Regions from separate parts of the Streptomyces sp. NBC_01017 genome, predicted to be linked through region 2. Evidence: riboswitches for the same ligand, from Rfam matches in the RefSeq annotation. Region 2 holds a riboswitch; each other region holds the start of a gene.

Region 1 (7,016 bases), 1.2 Mb from region 2:
TGGTGACCGGGAGGCTCGCGACGAGGGCCAGCAGGTCGAGTTGGTGCTGGATGTCGAGGTGGTTGGTGGGTTCGTCGAGCAGGAGCTCGCGGGGTTCCTGGGCGAGGGCGCGGGCGATCTGGGTGCGTTGGCGTTCGCCGCCGGAGAGGGTGTGCCAGGACTGGGCGGCCCGGTCGGTGAGGCCGGTGCGGGCGAGGGCCGCGGTGACGGCCTCGGCGTCGGCGGCCGTCGGTGGCGTCCAGGCACGGCGGTGCGGGATGCGGCCGAGGGCGACGACGTCGCGGACGGTCAGTTCGGTCTGGGTGTGGGCGTGCTGTTCGACGGTGGCGACACGCCGGGCGGTGGCGCGGCGGCCGACCTCGGGCAGCGGGCGTCCGTCCAGGGTGACGACCCCGGCGGTGGGGGCGAGGACCCCGGCGAGGAGTCTCAACAGGGTCGACTTGCCGGAGCCGTTGGGGCCGAGCAGGCCGACGGTCTCGCCGGGAGTCAGGGTGAGCGTGACGCCGTCGACGACGACCTTGTCGGCGAGGCGCCGTACGACACGGTCCGTGCGCAGGCTGGTCATGCCGCCGTCCTCCGTCCTCGGTAGAGCACGGCGATGAAGGCCGGTACGCCGATGAGGGACGTGACGACGCCCACGGGGACCTCCTGGGGGTCGAGGACGGTGCGGGCGGCGGTGTCCACCCACACGAGGAAGACGGCTCCGGTCAGTGCCGTGACCGGCAGCAGACGGGCGTGGCCGGAGCCGGTGAGGGCCCGGGTGGCGTGCGGCAGGACCAGGCCGACGAAGCCGATCGCGCCGGCGCAGCTGACCAGGGCGGCGGTGAGCAGCGCGGTCGCGCAGAGCAGGACCAGCCGGGTGCGCGCGACGCGGACGCCGAGTCCGGCGGCGGCGTCGTCCCCGAAGGCGAAGGCGTCCAGGGTGCGGGCGTGCCCGAGGCAGAGGGCGAGGACCACGGCCAGTACGGCGGTGCACAGCAGGACCTGTCCCCAGTCGGCGCCGGTGAGCGAGCCCAGCAGCCAGAACAGCACGCCCCGGGTGGTCTCGGCGTCGGCGGAGGTCAGCACGATGAACGAGGTCAGCGCGGAGAACAGCTGCATGGCCGCGACCCCGGACAGCACGACCCGGTCCGTGCTGCCGCCGAGGACGTGGCTGAGCAGCAGCACCATGGCGAAGGAGAGCAGCGCGCCGAGGAAGGCGCCCGCCGACAGCGAGAGCACTCCCCCGCCGACCCCCAGCACGACCACGGCGACCGCTCCCGTGGACGCACCGGAGGACACGCCGAGGACGAACGGATCGGCCAGCGGATTGCGCAGCAGCGACTGCATGACCGCCCCGCACACGGCGAGCCCGGCCCCGCACACCGCGGCGAGCAGCGTGCGCGGCATGCGCAGGTTCCACACGATGCCGTCCCGCAGCGGCGCCAACGTGCCCTCGCCGAGGCCGAGATGGGCGGCCACGGACGCCCACACGTCCGCCGTGGAGATGTCGGCCGGCCCGATCGTCACGGCGACGGCGACCGACGCGAGCAGCGCCGCCGCCAGGCCGCCGAGGGCCGGCAGCGGCGTACGGACGCTCACCTGGCGGATCCTGCGGGCCCGGCGAGCCCGAAGTCGCGCAGGCCCGCGGCGACCTTCTCGATCCCTTCGACCGTGCGGACGGACGGGTTCATCGCCTGCCCGCTGAGCAGGACGTACCGCTTCTTCCTCACGGCGGTCAGATTGCGGGTGGCGGGGTTGGTCTCCAGGAAGCGGATCTTGGCCTCGGCGGTCTCCGCGGTCTGCTGCTTGCGCGTGAGGTCGCCGATCACGAGGACGTCGGGGTCGCGGTCGGCGACGGTCTCCCAGCCGATCTGGGGCCACTCGTCGTGGGTGTCGGAGAAGGCGTTCCGCGCGCCGACGGCGCGGGTGATGGCACCCGGCGCGCCGCAGCAGCCGGCGAGGTAGGGCGACTGGGAGTTGGCGAACCAGTACATGAGGGTGACATCGGAGACGTCCAGCTGGGCGGTGGACTTGCGCACCCGCTCCTTCAGCTCGGCGACGAGCTTCTCGCCGCGGTCGGCGACGCCGAACGCGCGGGCCAGGTCGCGTATCTCGCCGTACACGGTGTCGAGGGTGAGCGGGGTGGAGCGCGAGCCGTCGCCGCCGCTGTCGTTGTCCTTGCCCGCCGAGCAGTCGGAGGGCGAGACGTAGGTGGGCACGCCCAGCTTCTCGAACTGCTCGCGGGTGGCGACGCCGCCCTTGCCGAGGGTGGAGACGAAGGAGGCGGTGACGAAGTCGGGTTCGGCGTCCAGGACCTTCTCGAAGGAGGGCGCGTTGTCCGCGAGCCGCGGCACGGAGGCGTTCGCCTTGTCCAGGCCCTTCATCACCGGGTCGGTCCAGGTCGCCGTGCCGGCCACCCGGTCGGCGAGGCCGAGGGCGAGCAGGATCTCCGTGGTGCCCTGGTTGAGGGACACGGCCCGCTTCGGGGGCGACTTCAGGGTGACTTTGTGGCCGCAGTTGTCGAGGGTGAGGGGGTAGCCCGCGGCGGCGGACTTCCCGGTGTCCTCGGCGCTGCCGCTTCCCGAGCCGCCGCACGCGGTGAGCAGGAGGGCGGGCGCGAGCAGCAGGGCAGCGGGACGGAGGGCAGATCGGTACACAGGCGTGCCTCGGTTGTCGGGGCTCGTACGCGGAGCCTGGCCTACGGACGTCCTCCGCGCGCGGGCGTGGAGGTGCCAGCAGGTCTTCGGACTCGGGTTCGTCCCGACGGGGCGCCTTCCCGGTCTCCCAGTGGCGTGCGTCTGTGCCCCGCCGGTCCCCCTCACCGCTGCGCGTCAGTTCCGGATTCGCACCGGATTCCCTGGCCTCGGGTGTGGCTCGACTGGCTCTCGGAGGCTATCAAGCCCAGCTTGCGGCCGGGTCGTTCGTTCGGGTGTCCGGCGGCCCGACAGGGTGCGGAGACCCAGGTCACAACCTGGAAGAGGGCAAGGTCACAGCCGTGCCCTCTGCTGCTCCTTTGATGATCTGACCTAGCATCCGAGCATGACGGTCCTGCCTGACGACGGGCTCTCGCTGGCCGCCGAGTTCCCTGACGCAACCCATGAGCAATGGCAACGCCTGGTGGAAGGCGTGCTGCGCAAGTCGGGCAAGGACGTCTCGGGCCCGGCTGCGGAAGACGCCCTGTCCACTGCGTTGGAGGACGGGCTGCGCACCCGCCCCCTCTACACCTCGCGCGAAGCCGCGCCCGATCCCGGCCTGCCCGGATTCGCCCCGTTCGTCCGCGGCGGTCGCGCCGAGGGCAGCACGGCCGGCGGCTGGGACCTGCGGCAGCGGCACACGGCGCTCACGGACGGCCTGGTGCTCGCGGACCTGGAGAACGGCGTCACCTCGCTCTGGCTGGTCCTCGGCGAGGGCGGCATCCCGGTGTCGTCGCTCGGCCGGGCCCTGGAGGGCGTCTACCTCGACCTGGCCCCCGTCGTCCTCGACGCCGGAGCCGACGTGGAGCCCGCCGCGCGGGAGCTGCTGCGGCAGTACGAGGAGCGGGGCGTCGCCAAGGAGGCGGCGCGCGGCAACCTCGGCGCCGACCCCCTCGGCCATGAGGCCCGTACGGGCACGTCCTCGCAGTTCGCGCCGGTCGCCTCGCTGGCTCGGCAGTGCGCCGAGGAGTACCCGGGGCTGCGGGCGCTGACCGTGGACGCGCTGCCGTACCACGAGGCCGGCGGCTCGGCCGCCCAGGAGCTGGGCTCGTCGCTGGCGACCGGTGTCGCGTATCTGCGCGAGCTCACCGAGGCGGGGCTGACGGCCGAACAGGCGTGCGCCCAGCTGGAGTTCCGTTACGCGGCCACCGCCGACCAGTTCCTGACGATCGCCAAGCTGCGGGCCGCGCGCCGGCTGTGGGCGCGGGTGACCGAGGTCTGCGGGGCGCCCAGCGCTCAGGTGCAGCATGCCGTCACCTCGCCGGTGATGATGACGCGCCGGGACCCCTGGGTGAACATGCTGCGCACGACGGTCGCCACGCTGGCCGCCGGGGTGGGCGGCGCCGACTCCGTGACCGTGCTGCCCTTCGACCACGCGCTCGGCCTGCCGGACGCGTTCGCGCGGCGCATCGCCCGGAACACCTCGACCATCCTCATCGAGGAGTCGCACCTCGCCCGGGTGATCGACCCGGCGGGCGGCTCCTGGTACGTGGAGTCCCTCACCGACGAACTGGCCCGGGCGGGCTGGGCGTTCTTCCAGCGGATCGAGCAGGCCGGCGGCCAGACGGCCGCGTTGCGCTCCGGGCAGCTGGGCCAGGACCTGGCCGAGACGTGGCAGGCGCGCACCGGCAAGCTCGCCAAGCGGCGCGAACCGATCACCGGCGTCAGCGAGTTCCCGAACCTCACCGAGCCGCCCGTGGAGCGTGCGCCCGCGCCGCAGCCCCGGTCCGGCGGCCTCCCGCGGGTCCGCCGCGACGAGGCGTACGAGGCCCTGCGCGCCCGCTCCGACGCCCACCTGGCCGCCACGGGCTCCCGGCCGCGGATCTTCCTGGCCGCGCTCGGCCCGGCCGCCGCGCACACCGCACGCCTCACCTTCGCCTCGAACCTCTTCCAGGCGGGCGGCGTCGAGCCGGTCACCGAGGGCACCTTCGAGGAGAGCGGCGCCACGGAGGTGTGCCTGTGCTCCAGTGACGCCCTCTACGAGGAGCAGGCCGAGGCCGTGGCCGCCGAGTTCAGGTCGGCGGGCGCCACGCACGTGTTCCTCGCGGGCCGCCCCGGGCAGTACACCGATGTCGACAGTTACGTCTTCGCGGGCTGCGACGCGGTCACCGTGCTGTCCGCCGCCCTCGACCGCATGGGAGTGTCCTGATGGGAATCCCCGACTTCTCCGGGATCGAGCTGGGGACCCCGGCCGCCGCGGGCGGCGCCGACGAGTGGCGTACGGCCGTCAAGCAGGCCACGGGCGGGGACGAGCCCCTGTGGGAGACCCCGGAAGGCATCGCGGTCAAGCCGCTGTACACCGGCCGTGACCTGGAGGGCCTGGACTTCCTGGGCACCTTCCCGGGCATGGCGCCGTATCTGCGCGGCCCGTACCCGACGATGTACGTCAACCAGCCCTGGACGATCCGCCAGTACGCGGGCTTCTCCACCGCCGAGGAGTCCAACGCGTTCTACCGGCGCAACCTGGCCGCCGGCCAGAAGGGCCTGTCGGTCGCCTTCGACCTGCCCACGCACCGGGGCTACGACAGCGACCACCCGCGTGTGACGGGCGACGTCGGCATGGCCGGTGTCGCCATCGACTCGATCTACGACATGCGACAGCTGTTCGACGGGATTCCCCTCGACAGGATGACCGTGTCGATGACGATGAACGGCGCCGTGCTGCCGGTGCTTGCGCTGTACATCGTGGCGGCGGAGGAACAGGGCGTACCGCCCGAGAAGCTGGCCGGGACCATTCAGAACGACATCCTCAAGGAGTTCATGGTCCGCAACACCTACATCTATCCGCCGAAGCCGTCGATGCGGATCATCTCCGACATCTTCGCCTTCACCTCGCAGCGGATGCCGCGCTACAACTCCATCTCCATCTCCGGGTACCACATCCAGGAGGCCGGTGCCACGGCCGACCTGGAGCTGGCGTACACGCTCGCGGACGGGGTGGAGTACATCCGCGCGGGCCGTGAGGCCGGCCTGGACGTGGACGCGTTCGCGCCCCGGCTGTCGTTCTTCTGGGCGATCGGCATGAACTTCTTCATGGAGGTCGCCAAGCTGCGCGCGGCGCGGCTGCTGTGGGCGAAGCTGGTGAAGCAGTTCGAGCCGCAGAACTCCAAGTCGCTGTCCCTGCGCACCCATTCGCAGACCTCGGGCTGGTCGCTGACCGCGCAGGACGTGTTCAACAACGTCACGCGCACGTGTGTCGAGGCGATGGCCGCGACGCAGGGGCACACGCAGTCGCTGCACACCAACGCCCTCGACGAGGCGCTCGCGCTGCCGACCGACTTCTCGGCCCGCATCGCGCGCAACACCCAGCTGATGATCCAGCAGGAGTCGGGCACGACCCGGGTCATCGACCCCTGGGGCGGCAGCGCCTATGTGGAGAAGCTGACGTACGACCTCGCCCGCCGTGCCTGGCAGCACATCCAGGAGGTCGAGCAGGCGGGCGGCATGGCCAAGGCGATCGACGCCGGCATCCCCAAGCTGCGCATCGAGGAGGCCGCGGCCCGCACCCAGGCCCGGATCGACTCCGGACGGCAGCCGGTCATCGGCGTCAACAAGTACCGCGTCGACAGCGACGAGCAGATCGACGTGCTCAAGGTCGACAACTCCTCCGTGCGCGCCCAGCAGATCGAGAAGCTGCGGCGGCTGCGGGCGGAGCGGGACGAGACGGCCTGCCAGGACGCGCTGGACGCGCTCACCCGGGCCGCCGGCGGCGAGGGCAACCTGCTGGAGCTCGCGGTGAACGCGGCCCGCGCGAAGGCCACCGTCGGGGAGATCTCGGACGCCCTGGAGAAGGTGTACGGCCGGCACGCGAGCCAGATCCGTACCATCACCGGCGTGTACCGCAACGAAGCCGGGGAGTCGCCGTCCGTGGACCGCACCCGCACCCTCGTGTCCGACTTCGAGGAGTCCGAGGGCCGCCGCCCGCGCATCCTGGTCGCCAAGATGGGCCAGGACGGCCACGACCGGGGCCAGAAGGTGATCGCCACCGCCTTCGCCGACCTCGGCTTCGACGTCGACGTCGGCCCGCTGTTCCAGACCCCGGCCGAGGTGGCCCGCCAGGCCGTCGAGGCCGACGTGCACATCGTCGGGGTGTCGTCGCTGGCCGCCGGTCACCTCACCCTCGTCCCGGCGCTCAAGGAGGCGCTGGCCGATGAGGGCCGCGAGGACATCATGATCGTGGTCGGCGGGGTGATCCCGCCGCAGGACGTCGCGACGCTGCTGGAGATGGGCGCGGCTGCGGTGTTTCCGCCCGGGACGGTGATCCCGGACGCGGCCTACGACCTGGTGCAGCGGCTGGGTGCCGACCTCGGGCACGAGCTGTGATCGATCTCGACGCGTATG
Region 2 (7,016 bases):
GATGCCGACGAACACGCAGGTGTCGGAGCCTGCCAATGTCCCGGGGTCGATGCCCGCGTCGTCCAGCGCCTCGACGGCCGTCTCCAGCAGCAGCCGGTGCTGCGGGTCCATGTGGGCTGCCTCCCGCGGCGAGATGCCGAAGTAGTCCGCGTCGAACCCCGCGATGTCCGCCAGGAACGCGCCTCGCGCGGTGTACGACTTCCCGCGCCGTGCCATCGCCGTGTCGACGAACCGCGCGGCCTCGAAGCGGTCCTCCGGAACCGCCCCGACCAGGTCACGCCCGGCCTCCAGCGCCTCCCACAGCCCGGCCAGATCCACGATCCCGCCGGGCAGCCGGCACCCCAGGCCCACGATCGCGAACGCCATCCCCACACCCCATCCCTGAACCCCGCGCAGTCGGACGGCAGGTCAAAGGGGGGCGCCGCCAGCGGCTCCGTCCTCGCGATCAGCCCCGAGTCACCGTCACCACCAGTAAAGTTGATGTCACATTGAGTAGTCATCACTCACACGGCTGAAAAAGGATCATGCGCATCGACCGGCGCCCCAACGCGTCACCACGGTGATGACCCCGTCGTGGATCTGCCGGGGAGCGGAACTCGGGCGTCCGCTCCCCGGCAGATCGCTCCCGGTCTCAGGACGCGGGGAGTTCCTCACGGACCGTGCGGGCCGCTGCGACCAGGTTCTCCAGCGAGGCGCGCGTCTCGGGCCAGCCGCGGGTCTTCAGGCCGCAGTCGGGGTTGACCCAGAGCCGTTCGGCGGGGATGGCCTTGAGCCCGGTGCGCAGCAGGGACGCCGCCTCCTCGGCGCTGGGGACGCGCGGGGAGTGGATGTCGTACACGCCGGGGCCGGCCTCGCGCGGGTAGCCGTGAGCGGCGAGTTCGCGGGCGACCTGCATGTGCGAGCGGGCGGCCTCCAGGCTGATGACGTCGGCGTCGAGGTCGTCGATGGCCTGGACGATGTCGCCGAACTCGGCGTAGCACATGTGGGTGTGGATCTGGGTGTCCGGACGCACGCCGCCCGTGCTGAGCCGGAACGCCTCCGTCGCCCAGGCCAGGTAGGCGGGGTGGTCGGCGGAGCGCAGGGGCAGGGTTTCGCGCAGCGCGGGTTCGTCGACCTGGATGACCGAAGTCCCGGCCGCCTCCAGGTCGTTGACTTCGTCGCGCAGGGCGAGGGCGACCTGCCGGGCGGTGTCGCCGAGCGGCTGGTCGTCGCGGACGAAGGACCAGGCGAGCATGGTGACCGGGCCGGTGAGCATGCCCTTGACCGGGCGGGAGGTGAGGGACTGGGCGTACCGCGTCCAGCGCACCGTCATCGGCTCGGGGCGGGAGATGTCGCCGGCCAGGATCGGCGGACGGACGTAACGGGTGCCGTAGGACTGGACCCAGCCGTGCTGCGTGGCGAGGTAGCCGGTGAGCTGCTCGGCGAAGTACTGGACCATGTCGTTGCGTTCGGCCTCGCCGTGCACGAGGACGTCGATCCCGGTCTTCTCCTGGAAGGAGATGACCTCCTGGATCTCGGCCTTGATGCGCTCCTCGTACCCCGTGGCGTCGATTCGCCCGGCGCGCAGGTCGGCGCGTGCGCTGCGCAGTTCGCCGGTCTGCGGGAAGGAGCCGATGGTGGTGGTCGGCAGCAGCGGCAGGCGGAGATGGGCGCGCTGCGCGGCGGCCCGTTCGCCGTACGGCTGTGAGCGGCGGGTGTCCGCGTCCGTGACCGCCGCCGCCCTGGACCGGACGGCCGGGTCGCGGGTGATCGGCGAGCCGGCGCGGGACGTCAGGTCGGCCCGGTTGGCGGCGAGTTCGGCGGCGATGGTGTCGGTGCCCTGGGCGAGGCCCTTGGCGAGGGTGACGATCTCTGCGGTCTTCTGCCTCGCGAAGGCCAGCCAGCGCAGGACCTGTGGCTCGATGTCCCGCTCCAGGCCCGTGTCCAGGGGCACATGGAGCAGGGAGCAGGAGGCGGCCGCGTCGACCCGGTCGGCCAGCCCGAGCAGGGTGCCCAGGGTGGACAGGGACTTCTCCAGGTCGTTGACCCAGATGTTGCGGCCGTTGACCACGCCGGCGACCAGGCGCTTGCCGGGCAGTCCGCCGACTGCGGCGAGCGCGTCGAGGTTGGTGGCGGCGGCCTCGGTGAAGTCCAGCGCCAGCCCGTCGACGGGGGCCTTCGCCAGCACCGGCAGGGCGTCGCCGAGCCGGTCGAAGTACGAGGCGACCAGCAGCTTCGGGCGGTCGGTGAGGGCACCCAGATCGCGGTAGGCGCGCTCGGCGGCGTTCAGCTCGGCCGGGGTGCGGTCCTGCACGAGGGCGGGCTCGTCCACCTGCACCCATTCGGCGCCGGCCGCGCGCAGGTCGGCGAGGACCTCGGCGTACACCGGCAGCAGGCGGTCCAGGAGGGTGAGCGGCTCGAAGTCCGCGGCGACCCCGGGCGCGGGCTTGGCGAGCAGCAGGTAGGTGACTGGGCCGACCAGAACGGGGCGGGCGGTCAGACCCAGCGCCAGGGCCTCCTTCAGCTCGGCGACCTGCTTGGCCGAGTCGGCCGTGAAGACGGTGTCCGGGCCCAACTCCGGCACCAGGTAGTGGTAGTTCGTGTCGAACCACTTCGTCATCTCCAGCGGCGCCACGTCCTGCGTGCCGCGGGCCATGGCGAAGTAGCCGTCGACGGTGTCGGCCTCGACGGCGTCCCGGTGACGCTCGGGGATCGCGCCGACCATGACGGTGGTGTCCAGGACGTGGTCGTAGTACGAGAAGTCGCCCGTCGGGACCTCGTGGATGCCGGCATCGGCCAGCTGACGCCAGTTGGCGGCGCGCAGTTCGGCGGCCGTGGTGCGCAGGGCGTCGGGCGTGACGCGGCCCTTCCAGTAGCCCTCGATCGCCTTCTTCAGTTCCCGGTTCGGGCCCTGGCGGGGGTAGCCGTACACGGTGGCCCGTGCTGCCGCGGCTGCGGACTTCGTGGTCACGGAGATCTCCTTCGCGAGATGAATCCCTGGGATCCCGGGGACGGGACGAGAGCGCGAAGGGGCGACGAACCGGACGGGCAGAGCGTGCGCGGCTGGGCACGGTCGTCCGCCTGGTATGTACGCCGACCCGCCCTCGAGGTCACCGGGATGTCCGCGCACGAGTTGTCCGCGCGCGGGCAGTTGGCAGGTCTTCGGACTCGCGGGCACGTCCTCCTGACCGGAGGACACCTACTGGCCGTCGCTTCCCAGGCCCTTTCGTCGGGCCCAGTGCGGATGACGGCGGTCGCTCCCACTCACCGCTGCGGGGCAGTCCCGGATTCCCACCGGGTTCCCTCTTGCGACGCATCCCACCTGGCGGGCGGGGCGAACCAGCTGCACCGGCCAGCCTACGGGGTGGCACCTCGGAGGGAGGACGGCGTCCGTCATTCGGATCGTGAAATGGGACACCCGAGTGCCGGGAGTGCCCGGCAGTTCCCCGAGTTCCCCGAGCGTCCCTGGGGTCGCAACGCCACAGGGCGGGAAGCGCGCCGCATCCGCGCCTCCCGCCCTTCCCCCGTGTGCGCCGCGGGAACCCTCACTCCCGGCGGCGACGCGGGCCCCTCAGCCCGCGTCGTACCAGGCCCTCAGTCCTGGTCGTGGATGTGGAACCCGCGGCCGGTCTTCCGGCCGAGCAGTCCCGCCTCCACCATCCGCTGGAGCAGCGGGGGAGGCGCGTAGAGGGGTTCCCTGAACTCGTCGTAGAGCGACTCGGCGATCGAGGCGACGGTGTCGAGGCCGATCAGGTCCGCGAGCTTCAGCGGGCCCATGGGGTGGGCGCAGCCGAGCTCCATGCCCGTGTCGATGTCGGCGGCGGTGGCGAAGCCGGACTCCGCCATCCGGACCGCGGACAGCAGATACGGGATGAGCAGGGCGTTGACGACGAAGCCTGCCCGGTCCTGGGAGCGGATGACGGTCTTGCCGAGCGCGCGGGTCGCGAAGTCCTCGACGGCGGCGATGGTCGTCCCCGACGTGTGCAGCGAGGTCACGACCTCCACCAGGGGCAGCACCGGCACCGGGTTGAAGAAGTGCAGGCCCACCACCCGGTCCGCCCGGCCGGTCGCCATGCCGAGCCGCATGACGGGGAGTGAAGAGGTGTTGGTCGCCAGCACCGCCTCCGGGTCCTCGACGATCTTGTCGAGCGTCGCGAAGACCTCGGTCTTGGCGGCCGGGTTCTCGATGACCGCCTCGACGACGAGCTGCCGGTCGGCGAGATCGTCCAGGCTGCCGCTGAAGACCATGCGGGCGAGGGCGTCCCGCGCCGCGGCCTCCTCCAGCTTGCCGCGGCGCACCGCGCGGTCGAGCGATGCCGCCACCCGGTCCCGTGCCGCGCGGGCCGCGACCGCGTCCACTTCGCAGACCACGGTGTCGAGCCCGGCCCGTGCGCACACCTCGGCGATCCCGGCCCCCATCAGCCCGCCGCCGACCACCCCGACGCGCCGGATGCCCCCGCTCACGCGCCGGCCTCCGTCCGCTTCACGAGGTGCCGGGTGTACGCGTCCGGGGTGAAGAACTGCGGCAACTCGCCTGCCAGCGCCGTCCGTTCGAACAGGGCACGGATCTCGTCGACGGGCGCCCACGGGTATTCGGCGCCGAGCGCGACGACCTCGTCGTCGAGCAGCCGCAGCACCGTCTCCCGGTCGATGACCCGGTGCCGGAGCCACTGCCAGATCTGCACGCGGGCGATCTCGGCGGTGGCCGCGTCCTCCATCAGGCCGTACAGGGCGACGGCGCCCTGCCCGCGCAGCCAGGCGGCGAAGTAGCGCAGCGCGACGGCGATATTGCTGCGGACGCCCTCCGCGGTCGGCGGCCCGCTGATCCTTCGCACCGACAGCAGGTCGGCCGCGGTCACCTCGACGTCGTCGCGGGTACGGTCGAGTTGGTGGGGCCGATCGCCGAGGACACCGTCGAAGACCTCGCGGCAGACGGGGACCAGCCCGGGGTGGGCCACCCAGGAGCCGTCGAAGCCGTCCTCGGCCTCGCGCTCCTTGTCGAGCCGCACCTTGGCGAGCGCGGCCTCGTTCGTGTCCGGGTCCTTGCCGGGCACGTGGGCGGCCATGCCGCCGATGGCGTGCGCGCCGCGACGGTGGCAGGTGCGCACGAGGAGTTCGGTGTACGCCCGCATGAAGGGGGCGCTCATCGTCACCTTCGCCCGGTCGGGAAGGAGGAAGTCGGTGCGGTGACCGAAGGTCTTGATCAGGCTGAACAGGTAGTCCCAGCGGCCCGCGTTGAGTCCCGCGCTGTGCTCACGCAGTTCGTAGAGGATCTCCTCCATCTCGAACGCGGCGGTGATCGTCTCTATGAGGACCGTGGCGCGGATCGTGCCGCGGGGGATACCGAGCAGTTCCTGGGCGAGGACGAAGACGTCGTTCCACAGACGCGCCTCGTACCGGTTCTCCAGCTTCGGCAGGTAGAAGTACGGACCGTACCCGGCGTCGATCTGGCGCTGGGCGCAGTGGAAGAAGTACAGACCGAAGTCGACCAGGGCGGCGGGCACGGGCCGCCCGTCCAACTCCAGGTGCTCCTCGTCGAGATGCCAGCCACGCGGGCGGACCATGACGGTGGCGAGCCGGCCGCTCTCGCCGAGCCGGTATTCCTTGCCCTCCGCCGTGGTGAAGTCGATACGGCGCTCGACGGCGTCGAGCAGGTTGAGCTGGCCGCCGATGACGTTGTCCCAGAGGGGAGCGGTGGCGTCCTCGAAGTCCGCCATCCAGACCTCGGCGCCGGAGTTGAGCGCGTTGATCGCCATCCGGCGGTCCGGCGGGCCGGTGATCTCGACGCGGCGGTCGGTCAGGCCGGGTGCGGGCGGTGCGACGCGCCAGGCCGGGTCGGCGCGGACGGCGGAGGTGACCAGGGGGAAGCCGAGCGGTGAGCCCGACGCCAGCCGCAGCGCCAGCCTGCGGCGCTCCTTCATGAGTTCCCGGCGGCGTTCGCCGAACTCCGCGGCGAGCCGGCCCACGAAGTCGAGGGCGGCAGGCGTGAGGACCTCGTCGTGACGGTGGCCCGGACCGGCGAGGACGCGGACATCGTGGGTCAGTGCGGTGGTGGACATCGGGTCTCCTGAGGGGTGGGAGCGGAGGGGCGGGACGGGGACGGACGCCCGCCCCTCCGCTCGGCAAGTGCGGCCCGGCGGCCTAGTGGAACTGCTCTTCCTCCGTGGACCCGGCCAGCGCGGTCGTGGACGACGCGGGATTGACCGCCGTCGACACCAGGTCGAAGTACCCCGTACCGACCTCGCGCTGGTGCTTGACGGCCGTGAAGCCGTGGGCCTGCGCGGCGAACTCCTTCTCCTGCAGGTCGACGTAGGCCGTCATGCCGTGCTCGGCGTAGCCGCGGGCGAGGTCGAACATGCCGTGGTTCAGGGAGTGGAAACCGGCCAGCGTGATGAACTGGAACCTGTAGCCCATCGCACCCAGTTCACGCTGGAACTTGGCGATCTGGTCGTCGTCCAGCGCGGCCTTCCAGTTGAACGACGGCGAGCAGTTGTACGCCAGCATCTGGTCCGGGTACCGGGCGTGGATGGCCTCGGCGAACTCGCGGGCCTGCTCCAGATCCGGGGTGCCCGTCTCCACCCAGATCAGATCGGCGTAGGGGGCGTAGGCAAGACCGCGGGCGATGACCGGCGCCATGCCGCCCCGCACCCGGTAGAAGCCTTCCGCCGTCCGCTCGCCGGTGACGAACTCGGCGTCGCGCTCGTCGACATCACTGGTGAGGAGGTTGGCGGCGAGAGCGTCGGTGCGGGCGACGATGACGGTCGGCACGTCGGCGATGTCGGCCGCCAGACGGGCCGCGTTGAGGGTGCGGATGTGCTGCGAGGTCGGGACGAGGACCTTGCCGCCGAGGTGGCCGCACTTCTTCTCGGAGGCGAGCTGGTCCTCGTAGTGGATGCCGGCCGCACCCGCCGCGATCATCGCCTTGGTCAGCTCGAATGCGTTGAGCGGACCACCGAAACCGGCCTCGGCGTCGGCCACGATCGGCGCCAGCCAGTCCGTGGTGTCGCCCGCGCCCTCCGCGGTGGCGATCTGGTCGG
Region 3 (7,016 bases), 6.0 Mb from region 2:
CCCTCCGGCACCTCGAAGTCGACACCCTGGACGGAGGGTTCGACGGCACCGTCGTAGGTCACCGATACATCCTCGAAGCGGATCACGACGGCTCCTTGGGGATCACGAAGGCGGGCAGCAGGCCCAGCAGCACGGCCGCCGCCGGCCACAGGGGCAGGGTCGGGGCGACCAGGGGGACCACACCGGGGTGCAGCGCCCCGGGGTCCCGGGAGGCGGCGAGGGTGAGCAGTACGGCCACCGCGACGCCGGAACCGGTGACCAGCCAGGCGCGGACGTCCCAGCGGTCGGGGCGGTAGCGGGTCCGAGGGGTACGACGGCCCCCGAGCCACAGGCCGGCCAGCGCGGCGGCCAGGCCGGCGAGGAGGACGGGCAGGCCGTAGGCGGCGCCCTGGGCGGTGAGGAGGCCGTACGTTCCCGCGCAGACGCCCAGCAGGCCGCCCAGGGTGAGGACGGTGGTGGTGCGGCGGACGGCGGCGGGGACCTGTGCGGTACGGCCGTATCCGCGGGCGTCCATCGCGGCGGCGAGGGCGACCGAATGCTCCAACGCGCCCTCCAGGACCGGGAGTCCGACGTGCAGGAGGCCGCGGAGGCCGCGGTCGGGTCGGCCGCGCAGACGCCGGGCGGCGCGCAGGCGCTGCACGTCGGCGATCAGGTTGGGGGCGAAGGTGAGGGCGACGACCACCGCCACGCCCATCTCGTACAGGGCACCCGGGAGGGACTTCAGCAGACGAGTGGGGTTGGCGAGGGCGTTCGCCGCACCCACGCAGATCAGCAGCGTGGCCAGCTTCAGGCCGTCGTACAGGGCGAACACGACGGCCTCGGCGGTGACCCTGCCGCCCAGGCGGATGCCCTGGGCCCAGCCGGGGAGGGGGACTTCGGGGAGGGTGACGACCACGTGCGTGCCGGGGATGGGGGAGCCGAGGGCCACGGCGAAGAAGAGGCGGATGAGGAGGACGGCGAGGGCGAGCTTGACGAAGGCCGAATAGGAGCGGGCCCAGGGGGTGTTCGGGCGGCACGTCGCCACCACGTAGGCGGACGTGGCGATGAGGAGGGTGAGGAGGAGGGGGTTGGTGGTGCGGGTGGCCGCGGTGCCCAGGGAGAGGGCCCAGAGCCACCAGGCGCCGGGGTGGAGCTGTGCGCGGGGACGCAGCTGGGGGGTGGGGCCGCCTGCCGGCGCCGGTGCGGTGCCGGCGCTCTTCGGGACGGGCGCCGCCCCGGCACGAATGCCCGCGGGCCGGCTGGGGCGGCTTGCCATCAGCCTCGCCGCCGCCGTGCCTGCCAGACCGCTGCCGCGCCCAGCACCGCCACCACGGCGATCCCCGCCACCAGGCCCAGGGACGGACCGTCGTCCGAGGCGTCCTTCTTCTCAGCGGAGGACGAATCCGCGGAGGACGACGCCTCGGAGGGCGACTTCGGGGACGCCGTCGTCGACTTGTCGCCGCCGGCCACCTGCTCCCCGCACCCCTGCTCCGGGTAGCCGCCGATCGCGCACAACAGCGCGTCCGTGCCGTACCGGAGGGGCTTCGCCACCGTGGCCAGGGCCTCTGCGGTGGTCGCGTCCGGGGCGACGCGGGCGCACACGGTGCGGCGGGCCGGGGGCGTCTCGCCCGACGGGGCGTCGGCCGTCGTACCGAAGTCGATGACCAGAGCCACCCGCTTCTTGCCGTCCTGCGCGGGCGTCCGCGCGCAGATCACCGCGAACACGGCCGCGCCCCTCGGCCGGGCGGCGTCCTTCGAGTCCTCGCTCACCGCGAAGCGGAAGCCCTGGACGTCGCCGTCGGAGGGGCGGGCGGTGGAGGGGCCCTGGGTGGCGTACGTCCACTTGTCGCCGTCGCGGTCCCAGAAGGACCAGTAGCGGTAGCCGGTCGCCTTGGCGGCCTGGGCCGCGCCGGTCACGAGGACCAGCGCGGCCAGGAGGAGGGTGAGGGTGCGGCGGATCACGATCGCTTGGCCTTGTTGCGGCCGCTCAGCAGGAAGCCGACGCCGATGCCGGCGACCAGGCACACGCCGACGAACCACCACACGCCGAAGCCGTTGTCGTCGTCCTCCTGCTTGTCCGAGGCCGTCGCCGACGTCGTCACCGACCCGTTGGGCGCCGACTGCGGAGCCGGGCCCGTCGCGTTGAGCTGCTTGACCAGGTCCGTGCCGCCGAAGTCACGCGGGTCGGCGCCGGTCGCGTGGGCGGCGAAGATCAGCTGGGCGTAGGCGGCCGGGCCGCTCTGCACGGCCCACTTCGAGGAGTTCTGCTCCAGCCAGGCCAGCGGCTTCCGGGCGGCGCTCGCCCCGCTCTGCGCGGCGACGGCGACGACCGCGTCGGCCGTGTTGCCGTAGTCGGGCTGGTCCTCGGCGCCGGGGAGGGCGGACTTCAGGTGGCCTTCCTTGGCGAGGGCCTGCGTGAGGTAGGAGGCGCCGTTGGCCGCGGCCCGCTCGGGGGTCGCGGAGCCGGTGTCCGTACAGGACGGGTCCGACTGCTTGCCGGGGCTCACCACGAGGCCCTTGCCGAGCGTGCCGACGACGCCCGCCGCGGTCGCGTCCGCGTTGGCGGCCAGGCCGCCCTTCTTGTCCGGCTGGAACGCGAAGGCACCCGCGTCGGCGCCCTTGCAGGGCAGGGCGAGTTCGAGCAGGCCGTCGTACGGGGACTTGCCGCCCTTGACGACCTCCGCGGGCTTCTCGCCGGCGGCGGCCAGCGCGCCGACCACGACCGACGTCGAGTTCGCGTCGGTGGCCCCGCCCGGGGTGTAGCCCCAGCCGCCGTCCTTGTTCTGGACCGACTTCAGCCAGGACACCGCCTTGTCGGCGACGGCGTCGTGCCCGCCGAGCGCGGCCAGTGCCTGGACGGCGGCGGCCGTGTTGTTGGTGTCGATCATGGTCTTGGCGCCGCAGTCCGCGCTGGTGTCCGCGCGGTAGGGCGCGAAGGCCCCGTTCGCACACTGCTGCCCGACCAGCCAGTCCACCGCCCCCTTCGCCGGCTTCACGTCCACCGTGTCCTGCGCGAGCAGCGCGAGGGACTGGCGCCAGATGCCGTCGTACGTGGGGTCGGAGTCGCCGTACAGCTCGGCGGGGAACGCCTGCGACGGCGACGTGGAGGGGGTCGGGTCGGCGGCTACGGCGGGCGCGGCCGCGCCGATCACGACGGTGGCGGCCAGGACCGCTGCGCTGCGGCGGACGTACATGATCGGCGGGTGCCCTTCCCTAAGGGGAACCGGGCAGCACAGGGAAAACCCCCGGCGGCTCGGCTCCGTATACCTCGACGGTGCCGCGCTCCGGCAGGCTGCCGGTGCACGTGAGCCGGTCACTGTCCCGTACGCGGCGATCCGGCTCACCGGCCTTCGACGACCGGTTCACGGTTGCGGGTCAGCGCCGGATTTGCACCGGCTTTCCCCCGTACGGGTGTGATGACGACGCGGCCACTCTACCGGCCCGTAGGGAAGCGGCTGAGGGGAGGCTGTGAGCGGGGGTAGCTTCGGCCGCATGGGGATCATGGGGAGGACGGGACGGCTGCTCGGTTCGGGGCGCGCGTCCGACGTGTACGAGATCGACGAGGCGTGGGTGCTGCGCCGCGACCGGGAGGGCTACGCCGACGGCCTCGCCGAGGGCGCCCTGATGGAACGTCTGCGCGCCCACGGCTACCCGGTGCCCCGGGTGCGGCTCGCCGACTCCTCGCGCTCCGAGCTGGTCATGCAGCGCCTGTACGGGCCGACGATGCTGGAGGCCTTCGTCGCGGGACGGATCGACCCGCGCGAGTCCGGGGCGATGCTGGCCCGCCTCCTGCGACAGTTGCACACCGTCCCCGGCCGTGTGGTCCACCTGGACCTCCACCCGGAGAACGTGATGCTCACGCCCGACGGCCCCTACGTCATCGACTGGGCCAACGCGGAGGAGGGCGACCCGGGCCTCGACTGGGGCATGTCCGCGGTGATCCTCGCGCAGGTGGCCTTGGTGGACGAGCAGTTCGCCGAGCCCGTCCGCGCCACGCTCGCCGCCCTCCTCGCCGACCCCTGCGACCTCACCGGTGACGGCCTGACGGAGGCCCTGCGCCGACGGGCCGCCCACCCGACGATGACCGTGCGGGAGGTCGAAGTGCTCGGTGAGGCCGAGGAGTTGGTTCGGTCGTTCATGCCTTAGGCGGTCGCGGCGTCGGGCCGCCGAAGGCCAGGTGGAGGACTCGGCCGGACAGCAGCCAGGTGCCGGCCGGGGACCGGCGGAACGTGTCCTCGTAGTGGCCCACTTGAACCGGAGGCCCCGGCGGGACCAGGCCGCCTCCGTGGCCGTCGACGCGGTACGTCGTGAAGTACGAGGTCGCCGTCGCGGTGCCGGGGGACGTCACCGTCACGAGGACGTTGGACATCAGGCGCCGCGAGAGCCGGTCGGCGGGACGGGAGCCGAAGTACGCGGCCAGCGCGTCCCGCCCCTCGACGAGCCGCTCACCCGCCGGCCACTCCCATGTGCCGTCCTCGGTGAACAACTCGGCGACGGAGGCCGGTTCGCCGAGGTCGAGGCGGTGGACGAAGTCGATGACGAGGCGCTCGCAGGCTCGCTCGGCGAGCAGCAGCTCCAAGGGATCCATGGCGTTCACGGCGTTCATGGCGTGCACGGTGTTCGTGGCGTTCATGGCGTTCATGGTGATGCTTCACACCGCCACGTACGTCACCGGCTCACTCCCCGCCACCGCCTCCGCCCGCCCCAGCTTCACCAGTCGCCGCACATGGGCCTCCGCCTCCGCGATCGCGATGTTCCGTGATCCGTACGGGATTTGCTCCCACGGCCGGTTCCACTCCATGCGTTCGGCGAGCTGCCAGGGGGTGAGGGGAGCGGCGAGGAGGGTGAGGAGGTCGGTGAGGCGGGTTTCGTGGTGGGTCAGCAACTCGCTCACGCGGGCCGGGGCGTCGGTGAACGTGTGCTGGTGGGCCGGGAGGATCTCGGCGGGGGTGAGACGGCCCACGCGTTCGAGCGAGGCGAGGTAGTCGCCGAGGGGGTCGGTGACGGTCGTGTCGTCGGGGTCCTCGTACAGGCCGATGTGCGGGGTGATCCGGGGCAGCAGGTGGTCGCCGGAGAACAGGCGTCCATGGCCGGGGAGTCGGGCCGGGTGGTCCTCCTCCAGGTGCAGGCAGACGTGACCCGGTGTGTGGCCCGGGGTCCAGATCGCGCGCAGGCGGCGCCCGGGGAGGTCGAGGAGGTCGCCGGGGACGATCTCGCGGTCGGGGGCGGCGGGGGAGAAGCCGGGCAGCGTGCTCGGGCGGCGGGCCGTGCGCAGGGGGGCCACGTGCGCGTCGGGGGCGCCGGCCGCCGTGAGCTTGGCCGCCATGTAGGTGAACCAGCGCTCGGGTTGGGTGGTGCGGGTGCGCCGCACGATCGCCGCGTCCGCCGCGTGCATCGCGATCCAGGCACCGGAGGCCTCGCGCACCTTGCCGGACAGTCCGTGGTGGTCGGGGTGGTGGTGGGTGATCACCACGCCGTGGATGTCGGCGGGCGCGGTGCCGCAGGCCACCAGGCCCTCGGTGAGGGTGTCCCAGGAGGCCGGGTCGTCCCAGCCGGTGTCGATCAGCACCGGGCCGCGGTCGGTGTCGACGACGTAGACGAGGGTGTGGCCGAGTGGGTTGTCGGGGATGGGGACCTGGATGGACCGGACGCCGCCGCCGTGGTCGTACACCTGCGCCATGGGCTCCCCAATCGCCGCGACACGTTTCCGGCCGACCCGGCCACTATAACTAGAACGCGTTTCGATGGGAGCCCGAGTCATCCATGTGCGGTCCGTGGACTCCTCGGAGTGGAACTGGTATCAGTTCAGGGATATCTGATGGATCGTCAGAGCCACAGATGGAGACAGAGCCAGAGTCGGAGTCTCGCTCCAGGGGAGGCAGTCGCCATGACCGAGCTCGTGGAACACGGACAGCTGTTCATCGGCGGGGAGTTGACCGATCCCCTGGGCAAGGGCGTCATCGAGGTGATCTCGCCGCACACGGAAGAGGTCATCGGACGCGTGCCGCACGCCTCACCGGCCGACGTCGACCGGGCGGTCGCGGTGGCGCGCAAGGCGTTCGACGAGGGGCCCTGGCCGCGGATGAGCCTCGACGAGCGGATCGAGGTCGTCACGCGGATCAAGGACGCAATCGCCGTACGGCACGAGGAGATCGCCCGTGTGATCTCCTCCGAGAACGGCTCCCCGTACTCCTGGAGCGTCCTCGCGCAGGCGCTCGGCGCGATGATGGTGTGGGACTCGGCGATCACGGTCGCGCGGAACTTCACGTACGAGGAGGCACGCGACGGCGTGCTGGGGAAGATCCTCGTGCGGCGCGAGCCGGTCGGGGTCGTGGCCGCCGTCGTGCCCTGGAACGTCCCCCAGTTCGTCGCCGCCGCCAAGCTCGGGCCCGCGCTGCTGACCGGGTGCACGGTGATCCTCAAGCCGTCCCCGGAATCGCCGCTCGACGCCTACCTCCTCGCCGAGATCGCGAAGGACGCCGGGCTGCCGGAGGGCGTGCTGTCCATCCTCCCGGCCGACCGCGAGGTGAGCGAGTACCTGGTCGGACACCCGGGGATCGACAAGGTCTCCTTCACCGGGTCGGTGGCGGCGGGCAAGCGTGTCATGGAGGTCGCGGCCCGCAACCTCACCCGCGTGACACTGGAGCTGGGCGGCAAGTCGGCGGCCGTGGTCCTGCCGGACGCGGACGTCGAGGCGACCGTCGCCGGAGTCGTCCCGGCGGCCTGGATGAACAACGGCCAGGCATGCGTGGCCCAGACCCGGATCCTGCTCCCGCGCTCGCGCTACGACGAGTTCGCCGAGGCCTTCGCCGCGGCGGCCGGCGCGCTGGTGGTCGGCGACCCGCTGGACCCGGCGACCCAGGTGGGCCCGCTGGTGGCGCAGCGCCAGCAGCGCAGGAACCTCGACTACATCCGCATCGGTCAGGAAGAGGGCGCGAAGATCCTGACCGGCGGCGGGCGTCCGGCCGGGCTGGAGAAGGGCTGGTACGTCGAGCCGACGCTCTTCGGGGACGTCGACAACTCGATGCGCATCGCCC

The links. Region 2 has a riboswitch for cobalamin ahead of metE (5-methyltetrahydropteroyltriglutamate--homocysteine S-methyltransferase). Riboswitches for the same ligand answer to the same signal wherever they lie in the genome.
Region 1: linked by a shared signal. The riboswitch ahead of OG331_RS12685 (ABC transporter substrate-binding protein) and the one ahead of metE (5-methyltetrahydropteroyltriglutamate--homocysteine S-methyltransferase) in region 2 are both predicted to bind cobalamin.
Region 3: linked by a shared signal. The riboswitch ahead of OG331_RS34500 (prenyltransferase/squalene oxidase repeat-containing protein) and the one ahead of metE (5-methyltetrahydropteroyltriglutamate--homocysteine S-methyltransferase) in region 2 are both predicted to bind cobalamin.

What each region holds. Positions count from the first base shown of each region.
Region 1 is NZ_CP108683.1:2,730,280-2,737,295, forward strand. It holds gene OG331_RS12675 (ABC transporter ATP-binding protein) at 1-565, opposite strand, end outside; gene OG331_RS12680 (FecCD family ABC transporter permease) at 562-1,581, opposite strand; gene OG331_RS12685 (ABC transporter substrate-binding protein) at 1,578-2,639, opposite strand; cobalamin riboswitch at 2,699-2,880, opposite strand; gene OG331_RS12690 (methylmalonyl-CoA mutase family protein) at 3,022-4,824, shown strand; gene scpA (methylmalonyl-CoA mutase) at 4,824-6,998, shown strand; gene meaB (methylmalonyl Co-A mutase-associated GTPase MeaB) at 6,995-7,016, shown strand, end outside.
Region 2 is NZ_CP108683.1:1,520,923-1,527,938, reverse strand. It holds gene OG331_RS07380 (SDR family NAD(P)-dependent oxidoreductase) at 1-366, opposite strand, end outside; gene metE (5-methyltetrahydropteroyltriglutamate--homocysteine S-methyltransferase) at 632-2,950, opposite strand; cobalamin riboswitch at 3,129-3,323, opposite strand; gene OG331_RS07370 (3-hydroxybutyryl-CoA dehydrogenase) at 3,574-4,443, opposite strand; gene aceB (malate synthase A) at 4,440-6,038, opposite strand; gene aceA (isocitrate lyase) at 6,121-7,016, opposite strand, start outside.
Region 3 is NZ_CP108683.1:7,508,849-7,515,864, forward strand. It holds gene OG331_RS34485 (ABC transporter ATP-binding protein) at 1-86, opposite strand, end outside; gene OG331_RS34490 (CbiQ family ECF transporter T component) at 83-1,255, opposite strand; gene OG331_RS34495 (SCO2322 family protein) at 1,255-1,941, opposite strand; gene OG331_RS34500 (prenyltransferase/squalene oxidase repeat-containing protein) at 1,938-3,173, opposite strand; cobalamin riboswitch at 3,291-3,421, opposite strand; gene OG331_RS34505 (phosphotransferase) at 3,481-4,125, shown strand; gene OG331_RS34510 (nuclear transport factor 2 family protein) at 4,115-4,567, opposite strand; gene OG331_RS34515 (MBL fold metallo-hydrolase) at 4,631-5,659, opposite strand; gene OG331_RS34520 (aldehyde dehydrogenase) at 5,867-7,016, shown strand, end outside.